Regions from separate parts of the Janthinobacterium sp. GMG1 genome, predicted to be linked through region 1. Evidence: predicted binding sites of a transcription regulator. Region 1 holds the regulator's gene; each other region holds the start of a gene.

What was found. Region 1 encodes sigma-54, which starts transcription at its own class of promoters, with help from an activator protein. Its sites were predicted from a motif close to TGGCANGNAANCTGCTTT; they were not measured.
Region 2: SJI03_RS06585 (EDSAP-1 family PEP-CTERM protein) is a predicted target of sigma-54. The motif match lies at 2,017-2,034, and genes of this name have one in related genera.
Region 3: SJI03_RS15360 (urease accessory protein UreD) is a predicted target of sigma-54. The motif match lies at 3,904-3,921, and genes of this name have one in related genera.
Region 4: urtA (urea ABC transporter substrate-binding protein) is a predicted target of sigma-54. The motif match lies at 3,492-3,509, and genes of this name have one in related genera.

What each region holds. Positions count from the first base shown of each region.
Region 1 is NZ_JAXQNT010000002.1:596,375-601,493, forward strand. It holds gene lptA (lipopolysaccharide transport periplasmic protein LptA) at 1-429, shown strand, start outside; gene lptB (LPS export ABC transporter ATP-binding protein) at 429-1,184, shown strand; gene SJI03_RS07710 (RNA polymerase factor sigma-54) at 1,189-2,667, shown strand; gene hpf (ribosome hibernation-promoting factor, HPF/YfiA family) at 2,737-3,099, shown strand; gene SJI03_RS07720 (3-hydroxyisobutyryl-CoA hydrolase) at 3,235-4,320, shown strand; gene rapZ (RNase adapter RapZ) at 4,321-5,119, opposite strand, start outside.
Region 2 is NZ_JAXQNT010000002.1:352,306-357,424, reverse strand. It holds gene SJI03_RS06610 (ClpXP protease specificity-enhancing factor) at 36-548, shown strand; tRNA gene SJI03_RS06605 (tRNA-Thr) at 575-650, shown strand; gene SJI03_RS06600 (dodecin) at 843-1,049, shown strand; gene SJI03_RS06595 (hypothetical protein) at 1,065-1,376, opposite strand; gene SJI03_RS06590 (hypothetical protein) at 1,536-1,910, shown strand; gene SJI03_RS06585 (EDSAP-1 family PEP-CTERM protein) at 2,121-3,107, shown strand; gene SJI03_RS06580 (LytR C-terminal domain-containing protein) at 3,175-4,251, opposite strand; gene SJI03_RS06575 (type II secretion system F family protein) at 4,263-5,119, opposite strand, start outside.
Region 3 is NZ_JAXQNT010000005.1:113,715-118,833, forward strand. It holds gene SJI03_RS15350 (sensor histidine kinase) at 1-1,434, shown strand, start outside; gene SJI03_RS15355 (EAL domain-containing protein) at 1,610-3,814, shown strand; gene SJI03_RS15360 (urease accessory protein UreD) at 3,952-4,818, shown strand; gene SJI03_RS15365 (urease subunit gamma) at 4,844-5,119, shown strand, end outside.
Region 4 is NZ_JAXQNT010000018.1:13,939-19,057, forward strand. It holds gene urtC (urea ABC transporter permease subunit UrtC) at 1-533, opposite strand, end outside; gene urtB (urea ABC transporter permease subunit UrtB) at 530-2,116, opposite strand; gene urtA (urea ABC transporter substrate-binding protein) at 2,186-3,439, opposite strand; gene SJI03_RS28080 (DUF4349 domain-containing protein) at 3,626-4,414, opposite strand; gene SJI03_RS28085 (transglutaminase family protein) at 4,431-5,042, opposite strand.

The DNA.
Region 1 (5,119 bases):
GTGCTGGTCAAGGGTACCCTGACCATGAAGGCGGGCCGGGCCCTGATCACGGAAGACCCGCAAGGCTACCAGTTCATTACCTTCTGGGCCGACCCCGGCAAGCTCGCCACCTTCCGCCAGAAGCGCGATGGCGCGGGCGACCTGTGGGTGGAAGGCGAAGCGGAGCGCGTGGAATACGACAACAAGACGGAAGTGGTGAAACTGTTTTCCAGAGCCAAGCTGACGCGCCTGGAAGGCGCGAAAGTGACCGATGTGGCGAATGGCGCCTTCATCTCGTATGACAGCCGCAAGGAAGAATTCGCGATGGAAAATTCCAACAGCGGCACCAGCACCGCGGATGGCGGCAGCGTGCGCATGGTGATCCAGCCGAAGACCAAGGCGCCGGCAGCGGAGAAAGCGCCGGCCACGCCCGCGCCAGGAAAGAAATAATGGACAATACACGTTGCGGCAGCACCCTGATCGTTCGCGGTCTGCAAAAAACCTATGGCAAGCGGCAAGTCGTGCATGATGTTTCGCTGCAAGTCGAATGCGGCGAAGTGGTGGGTTTGCTGGGCCCGAACGGCGCCGGCAAGACCACATCGTTCTACATGATCGTCGGCCTGGTGCCGTCCGATGGCGGCAGCATCGATATCAGCGGCGTGGACATTTCCAGCCTGCCGATCCACCGCCGCGCGCAGATGGGCCTGTCCTACCTGCCGCAGGAAGCATCCGTCTTCCGCAAGCTGACGGTGGAAGACAATATCCGCGCCGTGCTGGAAATCCAGACCGTCGAAGGCCGTCCGCTGACGAAGGCCGAGATCGAGGAGCGGCTGGATAAATTGCTGGCTGACTTGCAGATTGAAAAGCTGCGCGAGAACCAGGCGCTGTCGCTGTCCGGTGGCGAACGCCGCCGCGTGGAAATTGCCCGTGCGCTGGCCACCGATCCCCGTTTCGTGCTGCTCGACGAGCCGTTCGCCGGCGTCGATCCGATCGCCGTGATCGAGATCCAGCGCATCGTGCGTTTCTTGAAGGAGCGCAATATCGGCGTGCTGATCACCGATCATAATGTGCGCGAGACGCTGGGTATTTGCGACCGTGCCTACATCATCAACCAGGGCTCGGTGCTGGCGTCGGGACGCCCCGACGACATCATCGCGAACGAGTCGGTACGCCGGGTCTATCTGGGCGAACACTTCCGCATGTAAGCCAATGAAACAATCATTGCAGCTGCGCACTTCGCAGCACCTGGCACTGACGCCGCAGTTGCAGCAATCGATACGCCTGTTGCAATTGTCTACCCTGGAATTGCACCAGGAACTCGAGCAATTGCTGACGGATAATCCCTTGCTTGAACGCCTCGACGATCCGCTCGACCGTTCGCTGCGCCTGCTGTCCGACGGGGCCTTGAGTTCCACGGCAGCGCCGGCCGAAGCGCCACCCCAGCCGCCAGGCCAGGACGCGCCCGCCGCGCCGGCCGAAGCGGAAACCTTTGATGGCGAGGCGGGCGACAGCCCGGCCGCCGCCGAGGGCGGCGACAGCGACTGGAGCGAGGCGAGCCGGGGCAAGGCGCCCGACGATGAAGATTCGCGTCCGCAACTGGAGGCCCATCACTGCACCCTGCGCGAGCACCTGATGGAGCAGATGCGCGTGACGGTGCTGGAATTGCGCGATCGCGCGCTGGTCGAGCTGATCATCGACGCGCTCGACGACAATGGCTACCTGGAAGAGTCGCTCGACGACATCCTGGCACGCCTGCCGGAAGAGCTGGAAATCGACGCCGACGAGATGCGCACGGCTTTGTCGCTGCTGCAAAGTTTCGATCCGCCCGGCGTGGGCGCGCGCAATGCGTCCGAATGCCTGGCGCTGCAAATCAAGCGCTTGCCGCACATCGCCATGGTGACGCGGCGCATGGCCCTCGTCATCGTCGAAAAGCACCTGGCCTGGTTTGCCCAGCGCGATTTCAACAAGCTGAAAAAAGCCCTCGATTGCGACGATGAAGACTTGCGCGAGGCGCAGACGGTGATTCGCCAGTGCAATCCGCATCCGGGTGCCGTATTCGCCTCGGACGTGTCCGATTACGTGGTGCCCGACGTCGTCGTCAAGCGCGCGCGCAATGGCTGGCAAGTGACCCTGAACAACGACGTCATGCCGCGCCTGCGTGTCAACGCCATGTACGCCAACTTGCTCAAGCAGGGCAAGGGCGAGGGCGCCATGGGCGCACAGTTGCAGGAAGCCAAGTGGCTGATCAAGAATATGCGCCAGCGCTTCGACACCATCCTGCGCGTGGCACAGGCGATAGTAGAAAGACAAAAGAACTTTTTCTCGCATGGGGCCGTTGCCATGCGCCCCCTTGTGCTCCGTGAAATAGCTGATACACTGGGTTTACACGAGAGTACTATCTCGCGGGTAACAACTCAAAAGTACATGCTGACCCCGCACGGCATGTTCGAGTTGAAATATTTCTTTGGTAGCCACGTCGCCACCGAAGCGGGGGGCGAAGCGTCATCGACGGCGATACGGGCATTGATCGTGCAACTGACAGGAGCAGAAGACCCTAAAAATCCTTTATCCGACAGTAAGATTGCGGACATGCTGGGGGAACAAGGCATGGTGATTGCGCGACGTACTGTTGCCAAATACCGGGAAGCGTTGAAAATTCCGCCAGTGAGCCTGCGTAAGTGTTTGTAAGTTTTTTTCGGTTCCTCTGCGGGCCGGATAGGATGGACCGCACGAACCCGATCATCTTTAGGAGTGTGTATGAATCTCACCATCAGCGGACATCATCTCGAAGTGACACCAGCCATCCGTGAATACGTACAAACGAAGCTGGAGCGCGTGAAACGTCATTTCGATCAAGTCATCGATATCGCCGTGATTCTGACCGTGGATAACCTCAAAGAGAAAGAAAAACGTCAAAAGGCTGAAGTCAACCTGCGTTTGAGTGGCAAGACTGTCTATGTGGAAAGCTTGGCGCACGACCTGTACGCCGCGATCGATACCCTGATCGACAAGCTCGATAGGCAAGTGATGAAATACAAAACCAAAGTGCAAGGGCACGGTAAAGAGGCGATCAAGCATCTGCCAGACAACTCCGAGGAAGAAGCCGTCGTCGCCGTCTAAGGCCACCCGCTTCCAGCAGTTGTGATCAACTAAGGGCGCACATCTTGCGCCCTTTTTTGCGCCTGGACCTGTTGAACGCAATCTTCCCCGCGCAGGCGCTAGAATGTTTGCACTTTCACTTCTTTCCTGCCTGCCATGAGCGACTTCGTCCAGACCTCCATCCGCAACCGCACCGGACACATCGTGCTCGACCGTCCGAAAGCCTTGAATTCCCTGTCGCTGGAGATGGTGCGCGCCCTGAGCGCGGTCCTGCTGGCCTGGCGCGATGATCCGCACGTGGACGCCGTCGTGATCCGTTCCAGCAGCGAAAAAGCCCTGTGCGCCGGCGGCGACATTCGTTTCTTTTACGATGCGGGCCTGGCCACGCCGCAAGGCGGCAGCGCCCTGCTGGAAGATTTCTTTACGGAAGAATACGCGTTAAATCATGTGATCCATTTCTATCCGAAACCGTATATCGCCGTGATGGATGGCGTGGTGATGGGCGGCGGCATGGGTGTGGCGCAAGCCGGGCCCGGCAATCGCCTGCGCATCGTGACGGGCCGCACGCGCATGGCCATGCCGGAAGTCAATATCGGCCTGTTCCCTGACGTGGGCGGCAGTTATTTCCTGTCCCGCCTGGCCGGCCAGCTGGGCCTGTATCTGGGCTTGACGGGCCTGACGATCAACGCGGCCGATGCCCTGTACACGGGCCTGGCCGATGTCTACCTGCCCGAGGCGCAGATGGGGGCGCTGCTGGCCCTGTTCGACTCGACGCCGGGCGAGGCCTTGCCGGTAGCCATCAAGGCGCTGGCGGCACCGTTCCAGGCCGAGGCGGGGGTATCGTCCCTGTCCACGGCGCGTGCGGCGCTGGACCGTCATTTCAGTGCGGGTTCGGTGGCGACCATCATGGCCTCGCTGGCGCAGGACGACTGTGCGTTCGCCGCCAGGGCGCTGGCGGCCATGCGTTTGCGTTCGCCCTTGATGATGTCGGTCACCCTGGAATTGCTGCAGCGGGGCGCTCACCTGGGCGTGGCCGATTGCCTGCGCCTGGAGCGCACGGTGGTGCGCCATAATTTCGAGCATGGCGAAGTGCTCGAAGGCGTGCGTGCGCTGGTGGTCGACAAGGACAATGCGCCCCGCTGGAATCCTGCCAGCCTGGACGACGTCGACACGGCCATGGTGGCGCGCTTCTTTGTCCCCGTCTGGCCGGCGCAAGCGCATCCGCTGCGCCACCTCGACTAATCAAGCGCGCTCGCGATGGCGCAGCACGACTCTTTCGTTCGGGCCGAAATACTGCGCCAGCCGTTCCGCCATGTACACGGAGCGGTGCTGGCCGCCCGTGCAACCCAGGGCCACCGTCAGGTAGCTGCGGTTGTCGGACTTGAATGACGGCAACCATTTCTCGATGAAGGTGCGGATATCGGCCAGCAGTTCCAGCGCGCTCGGCTGCGCATCGAGGAAGGCGATCACGGGCGCGTCGCGTCCGTCGAGGGGACGCAGGGCCAGGTCGTAATAGGGATTTGGCAAGGCCCGCACGTCGAAGACGAAATCGGCGTCCAGCGGCACGCCCAGCTTGAAGGCGAACGATTCGAAGAACAGGGTCAGCGGCGCGCGCTCGGAGGCGACGATATCCTTGATCCAGGCACGCAATTTGTTGGCGCTCAGCTCCGACGTATCGATCACATGGCCCAGCTGTTCGATGGCCGACAGGCGTTCGCGTTCTTCCGAGATGCACTCGATCAGTGTGCGGCGGCTGGCCGGATTCTGGTTCGGACGCAATTCATGCGACAGCGGATGGCTGCGCCGCGTTTCCGAGAAGCGCGCCACCAGCGAATGCGTGGTGGCCGTCAGGAACATGACCTTGACGTCGTGCCCCTGGTCGCGCAGCAGGGCCACATTGTGCGGCAGGCTGGTCAGCGACTCGGCGCTGCGCGCATCGACGGCGACGGCCAGTTGCGGTGTACCTTCGTCGAGCAGGGTTTGCACCAGGCTGGGCAGCAAGGCCGGTGGCAGGTTGTCGACACAATAGTAACCGGTATCT
Region 2 (5,119 bases), 240 kb from region 1:
ATTGACAGGGGCGCTCCCGCCTCACAGTGTCTACCATGTCTGAAATCTCAACCAAACCTTATATGCTGCGCGCCATCTACGAGTGGTGCACCGACAGCGGCTACACGCCTTATCTCGCGGTCAAAGTCGATTCGCGCACCACGGTACCGATGGAATACGTGAAAAAGGGCGAAATCGTGCTCAACATCAGCTTCGGCGCCACCAGCGGCCTGAAGATGGACAACGACGCCATCCGCTTCCACGCCCGCTTTGGCGGCGTCTCGCGCGAAATCTACGTACCGGTCGACAACGTGATGGCCATCTACGCCAACGAAAACGGCCAGGGCATGGCTTTCGAGCCTGTGTTGGGCAACGATGACCCCGACGCGCAACCGACGGACAGCCCGGCCTCCGCCGACGTCCCGCCGCCAGCGATCGCCCCGGTCTCCAGCGCCCCGACCCTGTCGTCCGTGCCGACCAGTTCCCCCGAACAACGCGACAACGCCACGCCCGGCGACGACGAGCCACCAAAAAAAGGCGGCCGCCCGACCCTGACACGCATTAAATAGCGTATAATTCGCAACGCGCAGTTTTTGCCGACTTAGCTCATTTGGTAGAGCAGTTGATTTGTAATCATCAGGTGGCCAGTTCGAAACCGGCAGTCGGCACCAGAATTTTAGTAGGAAATCAAAGGGTTACATGCTTCGGCAGGTAGCCCTTTTTTCTTTTCTCCCTTCCGCGAACCACTCCCGTGGCGCATTGCTGCACCGCGCAATGACTATCAGCACGTTTAGGCGCAAGATGAGCATGTGCTTGCGCAAAGCAGGCTCCCGATGTCTGGCTTGCCTACCTGGGGAAATATCATGTCCGCACATACTTACAAGCTGATCGAACTGGTGGGAACATCGACCGAGAGCAGCGATCAGGCGATACGCGATGCCATTGCCAAGGCGGCGCTGACGGTCAAGCACATGGATTGGTATGAAGTGACGGAATCGCGGGGCCATATCGTCGATGGCAAGGTGGCGCACTTCCAGGTCACGCTGAAGGTCGGCTTCCGGCTCGAATAGCGTACTGCGGCGCGCTCAGCGCCGCCCGGCTACTGTCCGGCTCTCCAGCCACTCCCGGCCGCCGCTGTCCAGCGCGGTCTCAATGACCTTTTCCGGCAAGCTGTAGACGGTCGCCCAGCTGGCGCGGCCGTCCTGCGTATTCGCGGGGAAACTGTGCGTTTCAATCGGCCAGTGGTATTTGCGTTTCAGTGCCTTGACGATAGCGGCCAACGAGACGCGGCCTTGCAGCGGTTCGGCGCCGGACTGGTCGCGGTTCGACAGCAGCACGGCCAGGACCTGGCCGCGGCCCGTGCGCGCGCCGGGGAAGATGGGGGTTTTGTTTGCCATGGCCTATTTTACCGGGCAATGATCAGCGAGAGGCGATGTGCCGCACCTTTGATCTGGCGCAAGCACCGCAGCGGCATTGCGGCCACGATGGGCATGTCACCAGGCGTGCCAGGCCCCTTTGGCAGCCTGGGCTTGATACAAGGGGCACAGGAGGACATCATGCACAGCCTGAACATCCACGCCATGCAATGGCAGCCCGTCGCCGATATTTCTGCCGTCGATCCGCTGCTGCCCGGCGATCTCGCCTGCTTTCGCGAACTGCGCGACGTGCTGCAACGCTATGGCGCACTCGACCGCTTCGGCATTTCCCTGATCCACCGCCATTTCGACATCGCCGACGACGAAGAGCTGATGGAGTACACGGATGCGGAAGCACGCATCTTGACGGTAAAACCTGTCAAGAAAAGCGACATCGACTGGAATCACACGACGATTACCAACTGGAAATTGACGGAAGGCGAGGAAGTGGCGCGCATCGGTTGCGGCTGCGCACGCAATTCGGGCGGCCACCTCGGCTATCACCGGGGCACCTGAGGCTGGCCGGCGCCACCCGCCAAGCGGCGTCGGCCTTTCTTACACTTTGCCCTCTCCAGTTCAGTCCGCTTTGCGCAAGTGTTTGATTCAATATGCTTTTTTTGTGTGGCACGCAAGCTGCTTATCACTGTCTACAAGATGAATCCAGGCAAGTCGAACTGGATTCCTTGCCCCCGGATTTTCCGAGACTGACCACGATAAGAGGCTGCGATGAACGTCGATAACACACGAAGCAAGACCCTGGGCTGGCTGGGCGCACTGGCGGCGGCGAGCCTGCTGGCCAGCGGCCAGGTGCATGCCGGCGCGTACGGCCTGGCCGTCAATGAATTAAACAATTTCCGCATCACCACGAGTGCCGGCACCTTGTCGTTGGCCGGCGCCAATCGCAATGCCAGCGACAGCGCCTTCTTTCAGGGCGGCGTGGCCGTCAATCCGCGCGCCGTCAATACGGGCCCGGCCGCCAACGCCGACGTGCTGCAAGTGTGCTCCGGCGCCGGCTGCGGCGCCTCGCCGCAAAACCACTATGCGCCCACCGCCGCGCTGGAATTCGCGCGCGGCGATGCGCATTCCTTCGGCAACATGCTCACTGCCGCCGGTTCCACCGTCAGCGCCGTGTCGGAAGCGCAACGCAACACGGTGGGGGCGGCGTCCTCCACAGCCGGCGACACGCTCACCGGCTCCGTCAACCTGACCCTGTCGAGCGCCGGCTTCATCACCTTCAGCTTCATGGGACGGCGCGACCTACTGGCCAACGTCACGACCATGGGCGACAAGTCGAACGTATCGATCATGGATATCTTCAATATCTCGTGCAACAGCGCCAGTCCCGTCGGTTGCCTGTCGAAAGCGAATGCCGACGGCGTGATCTTCCAGTTCGCGCCCGATGGCGATGCCAACAATGGCAGCGACATCAACGGCAACCATGGCGCCGGCAGCCTCGACCCGTTCAGCCTGAACATGACGGCCGGCACGAATGACCCGGCCAGCGGGCGCGCCTTCACGAATGGCTTTGCGATGTTTTCCCTGACCTCGAATTTCGCCCTGCCGGCCGGCAGCTATACCTTGAACTTTTCGAAATCCACGCGCACCGATATCGTCGTCATCGATCCCCTGGTCGTGCCCGAACCAGGCACGCTGTTCCTGCTGGGCACGGGACTGGCTGGCCTGGCTTTTACGCGCCGCCGCCGGCCAAGCTAGACACCGGCATGCCAACAACACGCGGCACCCGCAAAGGCGCCGCGTTTTTTATGCAGGCAAGAACGTGTTAACCGAGCCGCGCCAGCGCCTGGCGCGCCAGCTGCAGTTGCTGCAGATAATAGCGGTGCAGCATGGCCGGATCGCTCAGGTCGCGCCCCAGCACCAAGCGCAGCTCGCTGGCGGGGCAATCGGCGGCCTGGGTCTGCACCTGGGTTTGTACCTGCAGCCCCAGCTGGCGGGCCAGCTGACGCGCCGCCTGCTCCTGCGCGGGCCGGTACTCGACGCGCGTGCGCGCCACCTGGAAACTGGTTTCATTGGCCAAGCGCACCACCTGCACGGGAGCACCGGCCAGGCTGCGCGCCAGCGCTGCGGCCAGGCCGGGCACGCCATTGCCGTTCACAATTTCCAGGCGCGGACGGGTCACGGCAGCGGCCGGCATGGACCGCTCCGCCATGGCAGCAAGCACGCCGCGCGCGGCCACCGGCACGCGCTGCAAGCGCGCCATTCCGTCGGTTTGCGTGATGTCGATGCGCGCCATGGCAGGCGCATCCGGCAGCGGCGCGGCCACGGGCACAGCCTGCGGCGGCGCCTCGCTGCGCAAGACGGCCAGGTCGCGCCGTAAGTCATGTTCCTGCAGGCTCTGCGCCTGGCGCCGCATGACGACGGCGCGCGCGTGCTGTCCCAGCCGTTCCAGCACTTGCGCCAGGTGCTGCCAGGCCAGCGCATTGAGCGGGTCGAGCAGACACGCCTGTTCCAGCGCCGTCAACGCTTGCGCATCGCGCCCGCTCAGGGAATAGGCGTGACCGAGATTGCTGAACAGATACGCCTGCTGCGGCTGCGGCGGACTGGCCTCCCGCGTCAAGGCCAGCCAATGGGCGATCGCCGCATCGTGTTCACCGCGCTGCGCATGCAGCACGGCCAGGCCGTTGCGCGCATTCACATGGCGCGGTGCGGCGCGCAACGCCTGTTCATAGGCCGCTTGCGCGGCAGGCAAGTCGCCCCGCTCGAAATGCTGGCGCCCCGCCACGTAGGCGGCATCGGCGTCAGGCCACTGCGGCAGCGGCGCGTGGGCCAGCTGCGTGGTGCAGGCGGCCAGGCCCAGGCAGGCGCAGGCGGCGGCCAGGCGGGAAATCGTCAAGCGCATGATAGCTCCTTTCAGCGGTTGGCCATGGCCGGCACGAGCACGCGATAGACTTCGATCACGGCCGGCCCCATGAGCACCAGCATGAGGGTGGGAAAGACGCAAAAGATCAGCGGGAACAGCAGTTTCAGGGCGATCTTCGCTGCCGCCTCCTCGGCCAGCAGGCTGCGCTTGCCGCGCAGGTTTTCCGAATGCACGCGCAGCGAATCGCCCATGCTGGTGCCGAAACGTTCCGATTGAATCAGCATGGCGACCAGAGTGTCGACGTCTTCCACGCCGCTGCGCAGGGCCAGGTTGCGCAGCGCCTTTTCCTTGGAAAAGCCGGCGCGCATTTCCATCAGCACCAGTTGCAATTCCTGCGCCAGCACCACGCTCTTGATATGGATTTCGCCCGACACTTTGACGAGCGCGCGCTCCAGGCTCAGGCCCGCTTCCACGCACACGGTCAGCAAGTCGAGCGCATCGGGGATGTTTTCAAAGATGTCGCGCTGGCGCCGCTTGGCCGTGCTGGCCAGCACCAGGTTTGGCAGGTAGTAACCGACGGTGGCACTGACGCACAGCAGCAAGAGCAGCACGCTGCGCAACTGCGCCGCCATGGCGCTGGCCGCGTACAGGCCCAGCACGGTGGGAAACAGCAGGGCCAGCACGGTTTTCGCCGCAAAGTACAGGGCCGGCGCGCTGGCCTGGCGCCAGCCCGCGTTCATGAAGCGCGTGCGCAGCGGCGAGCGCTCCCAGCCCTCTTCCGGCAGAGAAAGCTTGCTGAACGGCTGCGCCACGCGCGCCACGCGCTCCACCCAGCCAGAGTCGGCCACCGCCTCGCTGGCGGCCGGCGCCATGGAACCGAACAGGCGCTGGCGCAAGGTGCCGGGAA
Region 3 (5,119 bases), on a different contig from region 1:
AGCGAGGAACGCGTGCAGATGGCCACCGGCGCGGCCAGCATCGGCATCTGGGACTGGAATGTCAGCAGCGATGCCTTGCAGTGGGATGAACAGATGTATGCGCAGTTCAAGGCCGACGCGGACAGCACCATGGCGCCGGCGGCGATCTGGCGCGCGGCGCTGGTGCCGGACGACGTGCCGGCCGCCAAGGAGGCCTTGCGCGCCGCACTGGGCGCCGGCCAGGCCTTCACGCACGAGTACCGCATCCTGTGGCCCGATGGCGCCATCCGCTACATCAAGGCCGACGCCGTGATCTTCCGCGACGGGCAGGGCCGGCCCATGCGCCTGGTGGGCTCGAACTACGACATCACGGCGCACCGCGAGGCGGAACTGGAACTGCTGCGCCACCGCCATCACCTGGAAGAACTGGTGGCCGAGCGCACGAGCGCCCTGTCGGTCGCCGTCAGCCAGGCGCAGGCGGCGAACCGCGCCAAGAGCACCTTCCTGGCGAACATGAGCCATGAACTGCGCACGCCCCTCAATTCCGTGATCGGCTTTTCGCGCCTGATGGCCGCCTCGCCGAACATGCAGGACGATGAAAAGCGCAACCTGGCGATCATCCACCGCTCCGGCAATCATTTATTGACGTTGATCAATGAAATCCTCGAACTGTCGAAGGGCGAGGCGGGGCGCCTGCACGCGCAGGCGGCCGTGGTGGCGCTGGCGCCCCTGCTGCAGGAAGTGATGGACATGCTGGGCATGCGCGCCGAGCAGCAGGGGCTGGCCCTGCGCCTCGATTGCGCTGACGTGCCGGCGGCCGTGCTGCTCGATGCGACGCGCCTGCGCCAGGTGCTGCTGAACCTGATGTCGAACGCCGTCAAGTTTGCCGGCGGCGGCGAAGTCACCTTGCGCGTGCGCGGCGAATGGCGCGATGGCGGGCAATGGATGCTGTCGTTCGCCGTCAGCGACACGGGCATGGGCATCGCCCCGGAGGACCAGCAGCGCATTTTCGAACCCTTCGTGCAGGCCGACAGCGCGGGACCGAAGGATGGCACGGGCCTGGGCCTGGCCATCTCGCGCGAATTCGTGCAATTGATGAAAGGCGAACTGACGGTCGAATCGATGCCGGGGCAGGGCGCCACCTTCCGCTTCAGCATTCCCGCGCAGGCGGCCGAGGCGCCCGTGCAGGTGCCCGTGCCGCAGCCCGTGGCGCCGGCGCCCGAGGCGCCACCGGCACTGCGGGCGCAAGACTTGCTGCTGCTGGCCGGGGACGAGCGCGCGGCCTTGCTGGTGGCGCTGCGCGAATTGAACCTGGCCAGGGTAGCACTGCTGCTGGGCGCCTTGCCGGCGGCCGCCGCGCCCGTGCTGGCGCCGCTGCAGGCGATGCTTGACCAGCATCAATACCGCCAGCTGTGCGACTTGCTGGAGAATGAGGGCGCGCTGGCGCCCGCTTGAAAAGTGTGGGCTGACAACATCGGTTTCGCTGAAAAGACGGACTAAGTGGCGCCGATGGATGGTGCTAAATTGCAATAAAGATTATGATGATAGTACGTAGTTCATCGCAAAGAAATGTCTTGTCCAGCGCGGCAACTGATCGCCGCGCCTCATCCAAAGCTGAGAGAACTGCTACATGCACCGCGATTTTTCGGAAGTGAATTCGAAGGGCGAAGTACTGATCGTTGAAGATACGCCGGCTTCGCTGAAGCTGTTGAGCGATTTGCTGGGCGGCGCCGGCTATGCGGTGCGCCAGGCGCCGAACGGCGAACTGGCCCTGTGGACGGCCCAGGCGCGCCCGCCGGAGCTGATCCTGCTCGACGTGCGCATGCCGGGCCTCGACGGCTTTGAAGTGTGCCGGCGCCTGAAGGAGATACCGTCCCTGCGCCAGGTGCCGGTGATCTTCCTGTCGGCGCAGTACGATACGGACGACAAGGTGCGCGGCTTCGCGCTGGGCGCCGTCGATTTCATCGCCAAGCCCTTCCAGGCCGAGGAAATCCTGGCCCGCACGGACGCCCACGTGCGCCTGGCGCGGGCGCAGCTGCAACTGGCGCAGGAGCGCGCCAACCTTGAGCGGAGGGTGGCCGAACGCACGGCCGAACTGGAACAGGTGGCCAGCACCCTGGCGCGCGAAGTGCAGATCCGCCGCGCCAATGAAGAATTGCTGCGCCTGTCGGGCCAAGTCTTCGAAGCGACCCAGGACGCCATCCTGATCACGAATCCGGCCGGCGTCATCGTCACGGCCAATCCCGCCTTTACCCGCATCACCGGCTACGCGGCGCAGGAAGTGGTGGGCACGGACATCATGCGCCTGCATGCCGAACACACGGGCGAAGCGGTGCTGCTGGCCTTGCGCCAGGGCCTGCGCAGCAGCGGTTGCTGGTCGGGCGAGGTGCAGACGCGGCGCAAGAGCGGCGACACCTATCCCTGCCTGCTCAGCGCCTCCACCGTGCACGGGCCTGATGGCGCCGTCGTCAATTACATCGGCGTCTTCCTCGACATCAGCGAGCGCAAGGCCGAGCAGCATCTGATCGATTTCCTCTCCTACCACGACGCGCTGACGGGCTTGCCGAACCGCGTGCTGCTGCGCGAGCGCTTCGAGCAGGCGCGCGCGAACGCCCAGCGCGACAGCCAGCAAGTGGTGTTGATGTGCCTGGACCTGGACCGCTTCAAGAACATCAACGATTCGCACGGCCAGGCCGTGGGCGACAAGGCGCTGCAAGTGGTGGCGCGTTTCCTGTCCGGCTGCGTGCGCGAAGGCGACACGGTGGTGCGCCAGGGCGGTGACGAATTCCAGATACTGCTGCAGGACGATGCCCTGCTGGGGCGCACGCTTGCGCTGGCGCAAACCATCCTGGCCGGCTTGCGCGAAGAACTCAGCGTCGATGGCGAGCGCCTGGCGCTGACGACCAGTATCGGCATCGCCATGTGCCCGGCCGACGGCGACAGCCTCGACGACGTGCTGCGCCACGCCGACACGGCCCTGGTGCGCGCCAAGGAAATGGGGCGCGACCATTACGCCTTCTTCACGGAGCGCATGGGCAGCGATATCCGCGCCCGCCTTGCGATGCAGCAGCAGCTGCGCGGCGCCATCGGCCGCGATGAATTCGAAGTGCACTACCAGCCGCAGATGTGCTTGCGCACGGGCGCCTTGCTGGGCGCGGAAGCCTTGCTGCGCTGGGATAATCCGGTGCTGGGCAAGGTGCCGCCCGGCCTGTTCATCGCGCTGGCCGAGGAATACGGCTTGATCACGGCCATCGGCGAATGGGTGCTGGAAAGCGTGTGCGCGCAAATCCGCGCCTGGCACGATGCGGGCCTGGGCAGCGTCAAGGTGGCCGTCAACCTGTCCGGCAAACAGTTCGCGCAAGACCGCACGGTGCCGTTCGTCGAGGCGGTCTTGCGCAAGTACGGCATCGCACCCGCCTGCCTGGGCATTGAAATCACGGAAAGCACGGTGATGGGCGACCCGGACAAGGCCGTGGCGGCCCTCACGCGCCTGAAGGATATCGGCGTGGGCATTTCGCTCGACGATTTCGGCACCGGCTATTCCAGCCTGGGCTACCTGAAACGCTTTCCCATCGACGTGCTGAAAATCGACAAATCCTTCGTCGACGACGTCACCACCAGCAGCAGCGACGCGGCCATCGCCCGCTCCGTCATCTCGCTGGCGCACAACCTGGACATGCGCGTCATCGCCGAAGGCGTGGAAACGCGCGCACAGGTCGACTTCCTGACGGAACACGGCTGCGATGAAATGCAGGGCTATTACTTCAGCCGTCCCCTGGCTGCCGAAGCGTTCACGGCCTTGCTGCGCGAACGGCGCACCCTGGGCGTGGCGTAGGAGGCAAGCACTGCGGTGCGGCCAATGCACCATGCCGGTGCATCCGCTGCAGCGCGGTGCACGATTCTCACTTTTCCTTTCCCTGATGCTGGCACATATCCTGCTTAGGTAATCGCTTATTTACGCGATTGCTCCGCATGCCAGACAGTACCCGTCCAGTCACGCCGAATGAAGCCAGTGCGCACAGCGCCTGGCAGGCGCATTTGCGCCTGGGCTTTGCGCTGCACGATGGCGTCAGCCGCCTCGTCGAGCGCACGCACAGTGGCCCCCTGCGCGTGCAAAAGCCCCTGTATCCGGAAGGCGACGCCGTCTGCCACGCCATCATCATCCATCCACCGGGCGGCGTCGTGGGCGGCGACCAGCTGGCCGTCGACGCCACGGTGGGCGAGGGCGCGCGCGCCTTGCTCACGTCGCCGGGCGCCGCCAAGTGGTACCGCGCCAACGACCATGTCTCGGGCCAGCGCATCGTGCTGCGCGCCGGCAGCGGCGCGGCCATCGAGTGGCTGCCGCAGGAGAGCATCTTCTTCGACCAGGCCTGCGTGCGCCTGCGCCACGAGGTGGAGCTGGCGCCGGACGCCAGCTACATCGGCTGCGACATCGTCTGCCTGGGACGCAGCGCCTCGGGCGAAATTTTCAACACGGGCAGCATCGATCAGCAGGTGCAGATCCGCCGCGGCGGCAAGCTGCTGTGGTGGGAGCAGGGCGTGCTGGCCGCGGGCGGCGCACTGATGGCCAGCCCCCTGGGCCTGGGAGGACACACGGTGTGCGCCACCCTGATCGCCGTCGGCGTGCCTGTTTCTCCCGCCGTGCTGGCGGCCGTGCGCGAGATCGCCGTGCCGGCCGGCGCCGTGTTTGGCGCCACGCACATGAAATCGCTGGTGGCGGTGCGCCTGCTGTGCGGCGACAGCGAAGCGGCGCGCCGCGTCATGCTGGCCGCATGGCAGCTGCTGCGCCCCGCCATGCTGGGACGCGATGCCGTCGTGCCCCGCATCTGGAACACTTAATCAGGAAAGAAGCGCAAGGAAAAACATGGACCTGACTCCCCGAGAAAAAGACAAGCTGCTCATTTTTACGGCCGCGCTGCTGGCCGAACGGCGCCTGGCGCGCGGCTTGAAATTGAATTATCCGGAAGCGGTGGCCCTGATCAGCGCCGCCATCATGGAAGGCGCGCGCGATGGCAAGTCGGTGGCGCAGCTGATGTCGGACGGGACAAAAATTCTGTCGCGCGCCGACGTCATGGATGGCATCGCCGAGATGATCCCCGATATCCAGGTGGAAGCGACCTTCCCCGATGGCAGCAAGCTG
Region 4 (5,119 bases), on a different contig from region 1:
AACAAGAGCATGAAGGCATACGTCATCGCTTGCGTGATGATGGAAAAATACACGCCCTTGATGCGCGAGCGAAACGCAAAATAACCAAACACAAAGGCGAGCACGCCCGGCACCAGCAAGACGAGCGCCATGCAGTACCAGAAGTGTTCCGTAAACGCCCAGTACCACGGGTAAGTCTTCCAGTCGAGAAAGATCATGAAATCGGGCAAGCTGCTGTGGTACTGGCCCTGGTCGCCGATGGCGCGCATCAGATACATGCCGTGCGCATACGCGCCCAGCGCAAAGAATACGCCGTGGCCCAGGGACAGGATGCCCGTGTAGCCCCAGACAAGGTCCAGCGCCAGCGCGGCCAGCGCGTAGCACATGAACTTGCCCACCAGCGCCACCGTGTAGGCGGACACGTGCAGCGCATGCCCTTCGGCAAACGCCAGGTTAAAAATGGGCAACAGCGCCGCCAGCAACGTGCATGCGGCAAGCGCCAGCCAGACGGGCCGCGTAAACAGGCCTTGCTTGGTTTGACAGGAGGTAATCATTCGACGCTGCGTCCCTTCATGGCAAACAGGCCCTGCGGCCGGCGCTGGATGAATATGATGATGAACACGAGAATGGCGATCTTCGCCAGCACGGCGCCCGCCACCGGTTCGAGGAATTTGTTGACTTCGCCCAGGCCCAGCGCGGCGATCACCGTACCAGCCAGCTGGCCCACGCCGCCCAGCACCACCACCATGAAAGAATCGACGATGTAGCTTTGGCCCAGGTCCGGCCCTACATTGCCCAGCTGCGACAGGGCCACGCCACCCAGGCCCGCGATGCCGGAACCGAGGCCGAAGGTCAGCATGTCGACCTTGCCCGTCGCCACGCCCACGCAATCGGCCATGCGGCGGTTTTGTGTTACAGCCCGCACGAACAGGCCCAGGCGCGTCTTGTTCAAAATCAACCACACGGCCACCACGACAACGACGGCAAAGCCGATGATGGCCAGCCGGTTGTACGGCAGCACGAGGCCGCCCAGCACGGTGACACCGCCCGACATCCAGGCCGGGTTGGCCACTTCCACGTTTTGCGCGCCGAAGATGGTGCGCACGGCCTGCATCAGGATCAAGCTGATGCCCCAGGTGGCCAGCAGGGTTTCCAGCGGCCGGCCATACAGCCAGCGGATCACCGTGCGCTCGAGCGCCACGCCCACCAGCCCGGCGACGAGGAAGGCAGCCGGCAGCGCAGCCAGCAGATACGCATCCTGCAGGCCAGGCAGGAAGTTGCGGAAGAACAACTGGCACAGGTAGGTCGTGTAAGCGCCTATCATCAGCAATTCGCCGTGCGCCATGTTGATAATGCCCATCAAGCCAAAGGTGATGGCAAGCCCCAGCGCGGCCAGCAGCAGCACGCTGCCCAGAGAGATGCCGTAGAACACATTGCCGGCGAATTCCATGCGCGCCACCCGTCCCTTGATCTGGCGCATGGTTTCGATGGCGGCCAGCTGCACGGCCTCGTCCGGCTCACCGCCCTTCTCCAGCATGGCTTGCAGCACGGGCAGCAGGCGCGCATCGCTGCTGCCGGCCAGCGCTTCCACAGCTTGCTTGCGTGTGGCCGCGTCGGGCGCATGCAGGTTGGCGCTGGCGATCAGCACCTGCAATATCTGTTTAATCTCAGCATCGTTTTCCTGCGCCAGCGCCTTGCGGATCAGGGGAAGCTGCGCGGGATCAACCGCCTTTTGCAAGGCCTGCGCGGCTGCCAGGCGCGTGGCCCGCTCCGGCGCCAGCAGCTGCAAGCCCGACAAGGCCCCCGCCACGGCCGAGCGCAAGCGGTTGTTGACCATCACGCCATCGATGCCGTCCGGCAACGGCACGTTCTTGCCGCTTGCCGGGTCATATGCCCGTTCACCGTCGACGATATACACCGTGCCGTCGGGTGCGGCATACAGGGCATCGCCCTGCAAGGCTTGCAGCACACGGTCGGCCTCGGGCGTGGCCAGGGCGGCGATCTGCGCGACGGCGGCGACCCTGGCATCGGGGTCGTCGCCGGCCAGCGGTTTGAGCAAGGATGGATCGATGGCGGCCTGGGCCATGGATGACAGGCACAGGCAGGCGAAGACCAGCTGCGATGTGAATAGCCTCATTGATATCCCGGAAAAGCGTTGATGGTCGGCACCACCGGACGCATTGCCCGATGGCGCTGGCGTGGCTCTTTACAGCTTTTGCTTGCCCTCATTGCCCTTGATGAACGGGCTCCACGGCTGGGCGCGTATCGGTTCCTTGGTTTTCCACACGACATTGAATTGCCCATCAGCCTTGATCTCGCCGATCATCACGGGCTTGTGCAGGTGGTGATTGGTCGCATCCATGGTCAGGGTGAAGCCCGACGGCGCCTTGACGCTCTGGCCGGCCATGGCGGCGATCACCTTGTCCGTGTCCGTCGATTTCGCCTTTTCCACGGCTTGCGCCCACATGTGGATGCCGACATAGGTCGCTTCCATCGGGTCGTTCGTCACGACCGAACCCGCGTTCGGCAGCTTTTGCGCCACGGCATAGGCCTTCCACTGCTTGATGAAGGCCGTATTCACGGGATTCTTGACGGATTCAAAGTAATTCCATGCCGCCAGGTGGCCAAGCAAGGGCTTGGTATCGATGCCGCGCAACTCTTCCTCGCCGACGGAAAACGCGACGACAGGCACGTCCGTGGCCTTCAGGCCGGCATTGCCCAGTTCCTTGTAGAACGGCACGTTGGAGTCGCCATTGATGGTGGAAATGACGGCCGTCTTGCCGCCCGTGGAAAACTTCTTGATGTTGGCGACGATGGTTTGATAATCGGCATGGCCGAACGGCGTGTAGACCTCGCTGATATCGCTATCCTTGACGCCCTTGCTTTTCAGGAAGGCGCGCAGGATCTTGTTGGTGGTGCGCGGATACACGTAATCCGTGCCCAGCAGCACGAAGCGCTTGGCGCCGCCGCCATCCTTGCTCATCAGGTATTCCACGGCCGGGATCGCCTGCTGGTTGGGCGCGGCGCCCGTGTAAAACACGTTCTTTTCCAGCTCCTCGCCCTCGTATTGCACCGGGTAAAACAGCAGGCTGTTGAGTTCCTTAAACACAGGCAACACCGACTTGCGCGACACGGACGTCCAGCAGCCGAACACGACTGCTACTTTATCCTGCGTCACCAGCTGGCGCGCTTTTTCCGCGAACAAAGGCCAGTTCGATGCCGGATCGACGACGACGGCTTCCAGCTTCTTGCCCAGCACGCCGCCCTTGGCATTGATCTCGGCGATCGTCATCAAAGCCACGTCTTTCAGCGACGTTTCGGAAATGGCCATGGTGCCCGACAGGGAGTGCAAAATGCCCACCTTGATCGTATCGGCGGCAAAGGCTGCCTGCATGTAAGTGGACGTGGCCAGGGCCAGTGCGCCGGCGGCGGTCGCTTTCAGGATGATGCGTCGTGACATGGGGACTCCTGTGATGGGTTCGTGGGGGTCGAGCTAAGCCTGCGATGTTGTTAAAGCAGAATGCATGCCAGCGCCAACAGGCGTCCAGCATGGTGCACGCCGCTGTCGCCGCACGAAAAAAAACCTGGCTGCACAAGGACTGTGCAGCCAGGTTTCAAATTGCCGTAAAACAGTGCGCCGAGGAAGTTAATCCTTGCGCGGCACGCCTCTCAAGCGGCGCCAGCCCTTGCGTCCCAGTGGGAACAGCAGCACGAAAGCGATCAGCCACGGCAGGATATAGGCCATGGCCGTGATGGCGTTGGCCACGCCTTCCGACAGGTTTTCCGTGAAATTGCCCAGCGCGCGCTTGACGGGGCGCCAGAACGATTGCTTGCCTTCGGCACTGACGACGACGTTCAGCAAGTCCGTATCGATGCGCTGCATCAACAGCGCGTTGGCCGCCGTCGCCTGCTCCAGTTCCACTTGCACGGTGGCCAGTTCCTTGGTCACCTTGATCAGGGCGTCGACGTTAGCTCCCGAGCGCTTTTCCAGGTCTTGCAATTGCGCCTGGTACTGCTTGAGCATTTCCAGGCGTTTCTTGCTGTCGAGCACGGGACGCCCCAGGTCTTCCACCTTGGTGCCCTGGCTGGTGACGTCGCCTTCGGCCGCGACCAGCGCGACGAGCTTCTTGATGCCGGCAGGCTTGGCCCGCATGCTGATGCGCGCGTGCACGTAGCGGCCGCTGTCGACGCTGGAATCGAGCAGCAGACAGCCGTTTTCCGTGTCGGCCTTGCAGGCGGCGACCACTTTTTCATACAGGGGCCGCACTTGCGCCTCATTCGTATCGACGCTGACATTATGTTCATAGGCAAGAAACTCGCTGCCCTTTTCCTTGCCATCGAGGCGCGCGGCGCTCGATTGTCCGCCGCTCTCGCCCTTGCTGCCGCAACCGGCCAGCAGCATCAGGCCCATCAAGCCAATACAGATTTTTTTCATGGTTTCTTTCTTTGGATTATTTTTGTAGAGGCAACAATTCGATATCGGGCAAGTGCGCCGCCACGTCCTGCACGGTGGCATAGGCGGTCAGGGACGCCACCACCTGCGGCAACGGCGCCGGCCAGATTTCCGGCAAGTCGCGTTCCTCGGGCGCCAGCACGGGAAAGGCCAGCTGCTCGCGCGGCGGCGTGAAGGCGGCATCGACGCCGGGCTTGTTGCCGCGCGCATCGATGCGGTACCAGCCGAAGTCTTGCAGATACACGGCATTCAAGCCGTGCAGGCAAAACGGCGGCCCCGCTTCGCCGACAGCCAGGCGCTGGTAGCACAGGCCGGCAGGAATGCCGTTGGCGCGCAGCAGCGCGGCCAGCAAATGGCTCTTCGCATAACAATAGCCGGTGCCATGCTGCAAGACGTCGGAAGCGCGGCAGGTAACGGGATTGCGCTGGTAGTCCCAGCTGTGGGCCACTTCGTCGCGCACGAAGGCAAAGCAGCGGGCCGCGATGGCGGCGTCGCCCACCGCGCCTGCCGCCAATGCGGCCGCCCTGGCGCGCACGGCTGGATGGTCGCTGTCGATGTAGGTGCTGCTGGCCAGATATAGGGAAAAGTCGGGGGAAAAGTCGGTAGACATGGCATCCAGGTCATGCAAAAAGATAATGCGCGATTCTAGTCGAAGCGGCATGAAATCGAGCGTTTCCTTGCGCAGGA